2 regions of the Nonomuraea sp. NPDC049269 genome follow, and region 2 is predicted to be linked to the other one. Evidence: riboswitches for the same ligand, from Rfam matches in the RefSeq annotation. Region 2 holds a riboswitch; the other holds the start of a gene.
What was found. A riboswitch is a leader RNA that binds a small molecule or an ion and turns the genes downstream of it on or off. The one in region 2 is predicted to bind cyclic di-AMP.
Positions count from the first base shown of each region.

Region 1 (3,510 bases), on a different contig from region 2:
CTGTATTTCCCGATATTTCGTATATGGGGCGCGGAGGAAAAGCCATGTCTCAAGGATCGAAGCCCAGCATGTCCGCGATGCTCGGCAGTGGTGGGTCGGAGCCCTTGTAAGGACGGCTGTGCTCGCCCATCAGGCCCCGAAGTGTGCCGACATATGGCGAGTACTTCACATATAGAGGATCATGTCAATGTTGATCGTCAAATGTGAGGATTGGCTTGCTTGACGACCTTTCCAGAATGCGTTTACCGTCTGCGAGACGAGCAGCTCTGCTCGGACAGAGACGTCTCGAGTTCTGCTGTTGGGGGGAGGGCTCCCGATGTATGTGCTCACTGAGGGCGTCGAGCTCAGCCATGCGGATCTGGCGTTGCTGGCGGAGCTTGCCAAGGGAGTCACGGTTGACCGGGTGGGCAGACGACTGGATATCAGCGGGCGCACGGTACGCCGGAGACTACGGGGTATCTGCGACCGCATCGGAGTCGCCACCGCGATCGAGGCCGTGGCTTGGGCCGCCCGCCGTCAGCTCATCTGACCGCGCCGCCGGGCCGGAGGTTCAGTCGGCGATGCGTACGGCGCCCGCGAACGGACGGCGAGCGATGGACGCGATGCGCACGACGTCGCCGGTCTGCGGCGCGTGGACCATCATGCCGCCACCGATGTAGATGCCGACGTGATGCAGGTCGCCGTAGAAGAAGACCAGATCGCCGGCGCGCAGCTCCTCCTTGGAGATGTGCCGGCCGGCCGTCCACTGATCGCCGGTGTAGTGCGGCAGTGAGATGCCCACCCGCTGGTAGGCCGCCATCACCAGGCCGGAGCAGTCGTACGAGCTCGGGCCCTCGGCGCCCCAGACGTAGGGCTTGAGCTGCTGCGTGAGCGCCCACCTGGCGGCTATGGCGGCCTTGCCGGCGCCGATGACCGGCAGGCTCACCTTCACGGCGCGGGTGCCGGGGCGGCCCGCCTCGCCGATCGCGCGCTTGAAGAGGCTGCTCTCGACCTTGGAGACCAGCTTGGTGATCTTGTCACGCTTGGTGTCGAGGCCGTCGACGATCTCCTGGACCTCGTCGATGCGCGTCTTGGCGCTGGTCCTGGCCCGCTCGGCGGCCTCCCTGGCCGCGGTCACCAGGTTGACCTCGGCGCCCTGCTGCTGTTCCAGCGCGTCGGTGGTGGCCGCCCGGTCGAGGAAGCTCTCGGGGTCGTCGGAGGAGGCGAACGCCAGGGAGTGGCCGAGGCCGCCGTTCATGTAGGCGTTCTGGGCCAGCAAGGCGGCCTTGGCGCGCTTGGTGGCGAGATCGGACTCGCTGGCGGCCAGCGTCTTCTGGGCCGACTCGACCGCCTTCTTGGCGGTCTTGAGCTTCTCCCGCTGGCCGTTGTACTGCTCGCTGAGCGTCTCGATCTGGGTGTGGAGCTCCTCGGCCTGCTTGGACAGGGCCTTCAGCGAGGGCTTGGGATCGGCGACGGCGGAGGCGACGGGGATGGCGAGCAGGAGGGTGGCGACGGTCGCCGCGATGACACCCAAGCGGGTGGAGGCTTTCCGGGATCCCGGAGGGCGGGCATGAGCGCCCGCCGGCTTCCCCTCGCGATTGCGGGTGTACTTCACCAACCAGCTCCTCTCATCGGCGCCTACCGGGTTAGCTGACGGGTTCGGGCCGGAGCAGCCCTACCGAACGAATCGCTCGGATTCACCCCAGGGTGGCGTCAGGATGAGCTCGCCACCGGCGGGTCCCCGGTTCTCCTCGCGGAGATTGGGCGCGTCTCCACGCTTGGCTCGCGCGGGTGACATCGTCGCTGGACACTAGTGCACTCCGCGTTCGTGCTCAACCAGAACTGCCAAGTCAGTAGAGGTTTCGCAACCGAAGGGTCACGAGAGGGTCTCGTGCTTGGCCGTACAGAACAGACTTTATGTCCTTTTTCCACCAAGTTCGCCAAGACATGGAAGCCTAGAAGCCAAGGGATCCCCCATCGTGATCGATCAACCACCAGATGTCATGAGATGGGGGAGAGGTCGCAGTTAGGGGGGAGCCGTAATCGGATCTGTACTCTGGAGACCCATGGAGCAGGTCGCCGAAGTGACAGTCCCGGACGCGGAAACCGTCGTCCGGCGTGCCCGCACGCCGGATGTCAGGACGATAAGGCGCCTGGTCGACACCTATGCGGGCGCTGGACCACGGCTTCTGGAGAAGGCCACCGTCACCCTGTACGAGGACGTGCAGGAGTTCTGGATCGCCGAGCGCGGCGGCCAGGTGGTCGGTTGTGGCGCGCTGCATGTGCTTTGGGAGGATCTCGCGGAGATTCGCACGGTGGCCGTCAACCCGGAGTTCCGCGGCCTCGGAATCGGGCACCGGATCGTCTCCTCCTTGATCATGACCGCCCGAGAGCTCGGCCTGCGCCGGGTATTCTGTCTGACTTTTGAGGTCGATTTCTTCGCGAGGCATGGATTCCGCCCGGTTCAGGGCACTCCGGTCTCGCCAGAGGTCTACGCGGAGCTGCTGGCCTCGTACGACGAGGGTGTCGCCGAGTTCCTCGACTTGGAACACGTCAAGCCCAACACTCTGGGGAACACCCGCATGCTGCTCCACCTGACATCGGGTGACGCGGACCTTGACTAATGGGAAAGGTGATTGTTGATACCTATGTCGATACGTTGGGCAGCACAGGCATGTGTCCTGACACGTGCCACATGCGCACTCGAAGCGAGGTGACACGGTGAGCACCGGACAGCCGCCGTATCCACAGGACGAATCCGGCGAGAACTCTGCGCCTGGCGGGACTCCCGAATACGGACAGCACAACGCGGGCCGCCCCTATGGCGGGCCCGACCCGGATGCAACGATCGTTGGCTACCGGGCGGACGACGCCTATGGTCAGCAACCCAACTATGGGCAGCAGCAGCCGGGCTATGGTCAGCAGCCGCAGTACGGCCAGCAGCAGCAGCCGGGCTACGGCCAGCAGCCCGGTTACGGGCAGCAGCCGCAATATGGCCAGCAGCAGCCCCAGTACGGGCAGCAGCCCGGCTACGGCCAGCAACCTGAATACGGCCAGCAGCCCGGCTACGGGCAGCAGCAGGCCTCGGGCCAGCAGCCCGAGTACGGCCAGCCGGACTACGGTCAGCAGCCGCAGTCGCAGCCGGGCTACGGCCAGCAGCCCGGTTACGGGCAGCAGCAGCCGTCCCAGCCGGGTTATGGCCAGCAGCCGCAGTCGCAGCCCGGTTACGGCCAGCAGCCCGGCTATGGGCAGCAGCCCCCGTCGGGCCAGCAGCCTGGTTACGGTCAGCAGCCCGGCTACGGTCAGCAGCCTGGTTATGGGCAGCAGCCCCCGTCGGGTCAGCAGCCTGGTTACGGTCAGCAGCCCGGCTATGGCCAGCAGCAGCAGTCCCAGCCGGGATACGGTCAGCAGCCGCCGCAGTACGGTGGTCAGCCCGGATACGGGCAGCAGCAGCCCCAGTACGGCCAGCAGCCCGGTTACGGCGCCCAGCCGTACGGGATGCAGCCGCCCGGAGCCCCGGCCCCGCTCGCC
Region 1 is NZ_JBICSO010000011.1:126,158-129,667, forward strand. Features, by position in the region: gene ACGFNP_RS49960 (LuxR C-terminal-related transcriptional regulator) at 317-529, shown strand; gene ACGFNP_RS49965 (NlpC/P60 family protein) at 551-1,513, opposite strand; cyclic di-AMP (ydaO/yuaA leader) riboswitch at 1,600-1,756, opposite strand; gene ACGFNP_RS49970 (amino-acid N-acetyltransferase) at 2,046-2,603, shown strand; gene ACGFNP_RS49975 (RDD family protein) at 2,701-3,510, shown strand, end outside.
Region 1: another riboswitch for cyclic di-AMP. It lies ahead of ACGFNP_RS49965 (NlpC/P60 family protein); the one in region 2 lies ahead of ACGFNP_RS54490 (C40 family peptidase).

Region 2 (3,510 bases):
GCGATCGGGCTGCTGCTGTCCCCAACGAGCGAGGCACTGGCCGCGCCGAAGCCCACGATCAAGCAGGCGAAAGCCAAGCTCAGAAAGCTGAACGACAAGGCCGACAAGGTCGTCGACCGCTACAACACGGCGACCGAGAAGTACAAGGCGGCCCAGGGCGAGTACGGCAAGCTGAACGCGAGCTACAAGCGCAAGCTGGAGACGGTCGCCACGCTGCGCGCCCAGGTGGTCGCGATGGCCGTCGACACCTACAAGCTCGGCCCCGACGCCGGCTCCTGGCCCACGATGGTCGGCCAGCCGGACCCCACGGGCATGCTGGGCGGCCTGGCGCTCGCGGACCAGTTGTCGCAGGAGAAGGTAGCGCGGCTGGCCGCCTTCGACCGGGAGAACCGCGGGCTCAAGGACGAGCGCGACAAGGCCGAGACGGCGCTGCAGGCGGCCGACAAGGAGCGCGACGGGGTCGAGAAGGAGCGCTCGGAGGTCCGCAAGCTCATCGCGCAGCAGAAGAAGCTGCTCGAGAAGCTCGGCGCCTACAAGACCGGCGACCCGAACAGCACCGGCATCAAGTACACGGGCGCGGCCTCCGGTAACGCCGCCGCGGTGCTCAGGTTCGCGTACGCGCAGGTGGGCAAGCCGTACGTGTTCGGCGGTACGGGGCCGCGCGGCTGGGACTGCTCGGGGCTCACACAGGCGTCGTGGCGCGCGGGAGGCGTCTCTCTGCCCCGCACCACCTGGCAGCAGTGGGCCTGGGGGTCCTCTCGCAAGGTGGATCTGAAGGATCTGCAGCCGGGCGATCTCATCTTCAGCTCGGGGCTGGGGCATGTGAGCATTTATGCGGGCAACGGGCAGATCGTCCATGCGCCCCAGACCGGCGACGTGGTCAAAGTCGTCACCCTCTCCTCATATGGCGGCACGCTGGTTGGGGCTATCCGTCCGTAGCTCTCTTTTTATGAGCGTTATTTTTTGTACGGGGCGCGCTTCTCCGGTGGAGGGCTGGGCGTTTCTTTTTTGCTCTTGTACGGCCAGCCCGGTGAGCCCCACCCGCCCTACGTGGCTGGGACCTGTCCAGGGGCACGCTTCTCCGGTGGAGCCGGCTGGGCGCCGTGACGTGCGCATTCTTGGCCCCGGTCCGTGGATTTCGGCGGCCGGTGTCATGCCTAGAAGTGAGAAATGCCACCTCGGTGTCTGTGTTCCCGGTGTGGCTTGCCTGGCCTTTTCGGCGTGCGAGTGACCTCGGCCGACGACAACGCCCGTAGTTGGGTCGGCGTCGCCTGGGCCGTCAGCGCGAGCTCCACGTGCGGGAGGCGGAGTTTCGGCGGGCGGCTCGTATCGACCATACCGGCGGCAGGGCCGTGCTCGGCGTGATTTCCGCATACTTGCTGATCCGCGACGTTCGACGGGAGTCGTACCTGTCCTGGGGTCTCGGCGGCAAGATCCCTTAGGCGCCTGGAGATCGTCGAGGGCCTGTTGCTAACGGGATTAGTGGTGCAGAAGTGACGAATGGGACCTGACAGATCGGGGTTTCGTCAAGTGTGAGAAGGGTCACATTTGCGTAACATAAACCGCTGTTCCATCTGGGATTGCGGTCCTGACTGAGGGTCCTGCCTGATCCTGACAACCCCATGACGCCTTTGCCAGTTCGTTACTGAGGGCGTAGCTTCTGGCCTCGCGGCGAACAAGCCATGGCGTCGCGGCTCTCATCGGGTCTCCGATGTGGACAGATAAAAAACCGTTTGGTCACCGCCGTTCCCCATGTCATCGATTTGGGCGGTGATCTGCCGAGTCCGTGCAGTCAGGAGGCACGGAGCCGGGGACCCAGCGATCCCGTCCCAGGGATCAGGGGTGAATCGGCGCTTATCGCGCCGTAGGGCGACTTCCAGGCCCGAATCCGTCAGCTAACCCGGTAGGCGTTCGTGGAAGATCCAAGGAGAAATCCTGTCTACCTCCCCGCATAACCCCCGTCTGTCCCGCCTTGCCCTGAGTGGCGCAGCACTCACGATGACCGTGACGGCCGGAGGTGTGGTCCTCCACGCCCCGACGGCGCAGGCGACGACAGCGCGCGAACCGGCCGGTATTTCCCGGACGACCACCACGGCGGGTAAGACCGTCAAGTCCGTGAAGAAGGCCGCGCGCCAGACGGCGGTCGCTCGGCAACAAGCTAGGGCCCGCACGGCCGTATCCGTGGCCAAGGACCAGCTCGGTGACCCGTACCGTTACGGGGCCACAGGACCTGGCTCCTTCGACTGCTCCGGTCTCGTCCAGTACGCCTGGAAGAAGGCCGGCGTCAAGATCCCACGCGTGACGAACAGCCAGTTCGCGCGTATCAAGAAGAAGGTCTCCTGGAAGAATCTGAAGCCAGGCGATCTGCTGTTCTTCCATGGGCTCGGGCACGTTGGCATGTTCGTCGGCAACGGCAAGATGATTCATTCGCCGAGAACGGGTCAGACGGTGCGCATCGAGAAGCTCAGTGGATGGCGCAAGGCGTCGTTCGCGGGTGCGGTGCGTCCCGGCCTGTAAGGCGGTGCGTATCTGCCTGTAAGACCGTCACGAAGGTCCCGTCCCGCTGGGGACGGGACCTTCGCGCGTCTCGGCCCACTTCACCGGATGGACCTGTGGCAAGTGCCGGTCCGTCCTGCCGGGGAGTCCCCTCAGGCGTGCGGGTCCGTCTTGCCGAGGTGTCCCCTTATGCGTGCGCGTCCTGTTCGCCGGAACGTCCTCTCATGTGTGCGGGTCCGTCTCGCTGGGGTGTCCCTCATGCGTGCCGGGACTGCCCGTGACGGCCGGGCTCCTGTTGTGGGCGACTACGATCGGGGAACGTGTCCGTGCAGGTGAGCCGCCGAGTCGTGGTGGCGGGGGTGCTGCTCCTGGCCCTCGCCTCGGCCAGTGCCGTCCCGCACCAGGCCGCCGGGCCGGCTGACCTCTCGGCGACGGTTCGTGACCTGCCGCTTGGTGGTGGCCATCAACGGGCGACGCTTGGCGGCCCGTTGTCCGGTGGTGGCGATCAACGTGCGACCCTTGGCGACCTGTTGTCTGGCAGTCGCGATCAACGTGCGACGGATGGCAACCCTCCGCCCGCTGATCGCGATCAATCTGTGGAGGTTCGTGACCTGCCGTCCGGTAGTCGTGAGCAGCCGGTAGCGACGCCCGGTGATCGCGAGGTTCCGGCGGAGGCGCGGGGCCTCTGGGGTGACGGGGTGGATGTCGTACGGGGTGCGCGGTCGGTCGTGGTCGGGCACCACGCGGACACCGAACTGCTCCGAGACCTGGCGCGCCGGGCCGACGCCGCCGGGACGCGCGTGTCCGCCGTGCTCGAACGGCCGGTGCGGCCCGTGGTGCTCGTGCCTGGTTCGACGGCCGAGGCCGCCCGGGTGGCCGGGGTGGGGAGTGTCGCCGGGCTGGCAGCGGTGGCCGATGGGGGGCGGGTCGTCGTGGTGCCCGAATACTTCGGGCGACTGACCCCGACCGGGCGGGACGTTGTGCTCACCCACGAGCTCACCCATGTCGCCGCCG
Region 2 is NZ_JBICSO010000013.1:105,419-108,928, reverse strand. Features, by position in the region: gene ACGFNP_RS54495 (NlpC/P60 family protein) at 1-939, shown strand, start outside; cyclic di-AMP (ydaO/yuaA leader) riboswitch at 1,767-1,925, shown strand; gene ACGFNP_RS54490 (C40 family peptidase) at 1,999-2,517, shown strand; gene ACGFNP_RS54485 (hypothetical protein) at 2,802-3,005, opposite strand; gene ACGFNP_RS54480 (hypothetical protein) at 3,093-3,510, shown strand, end outside.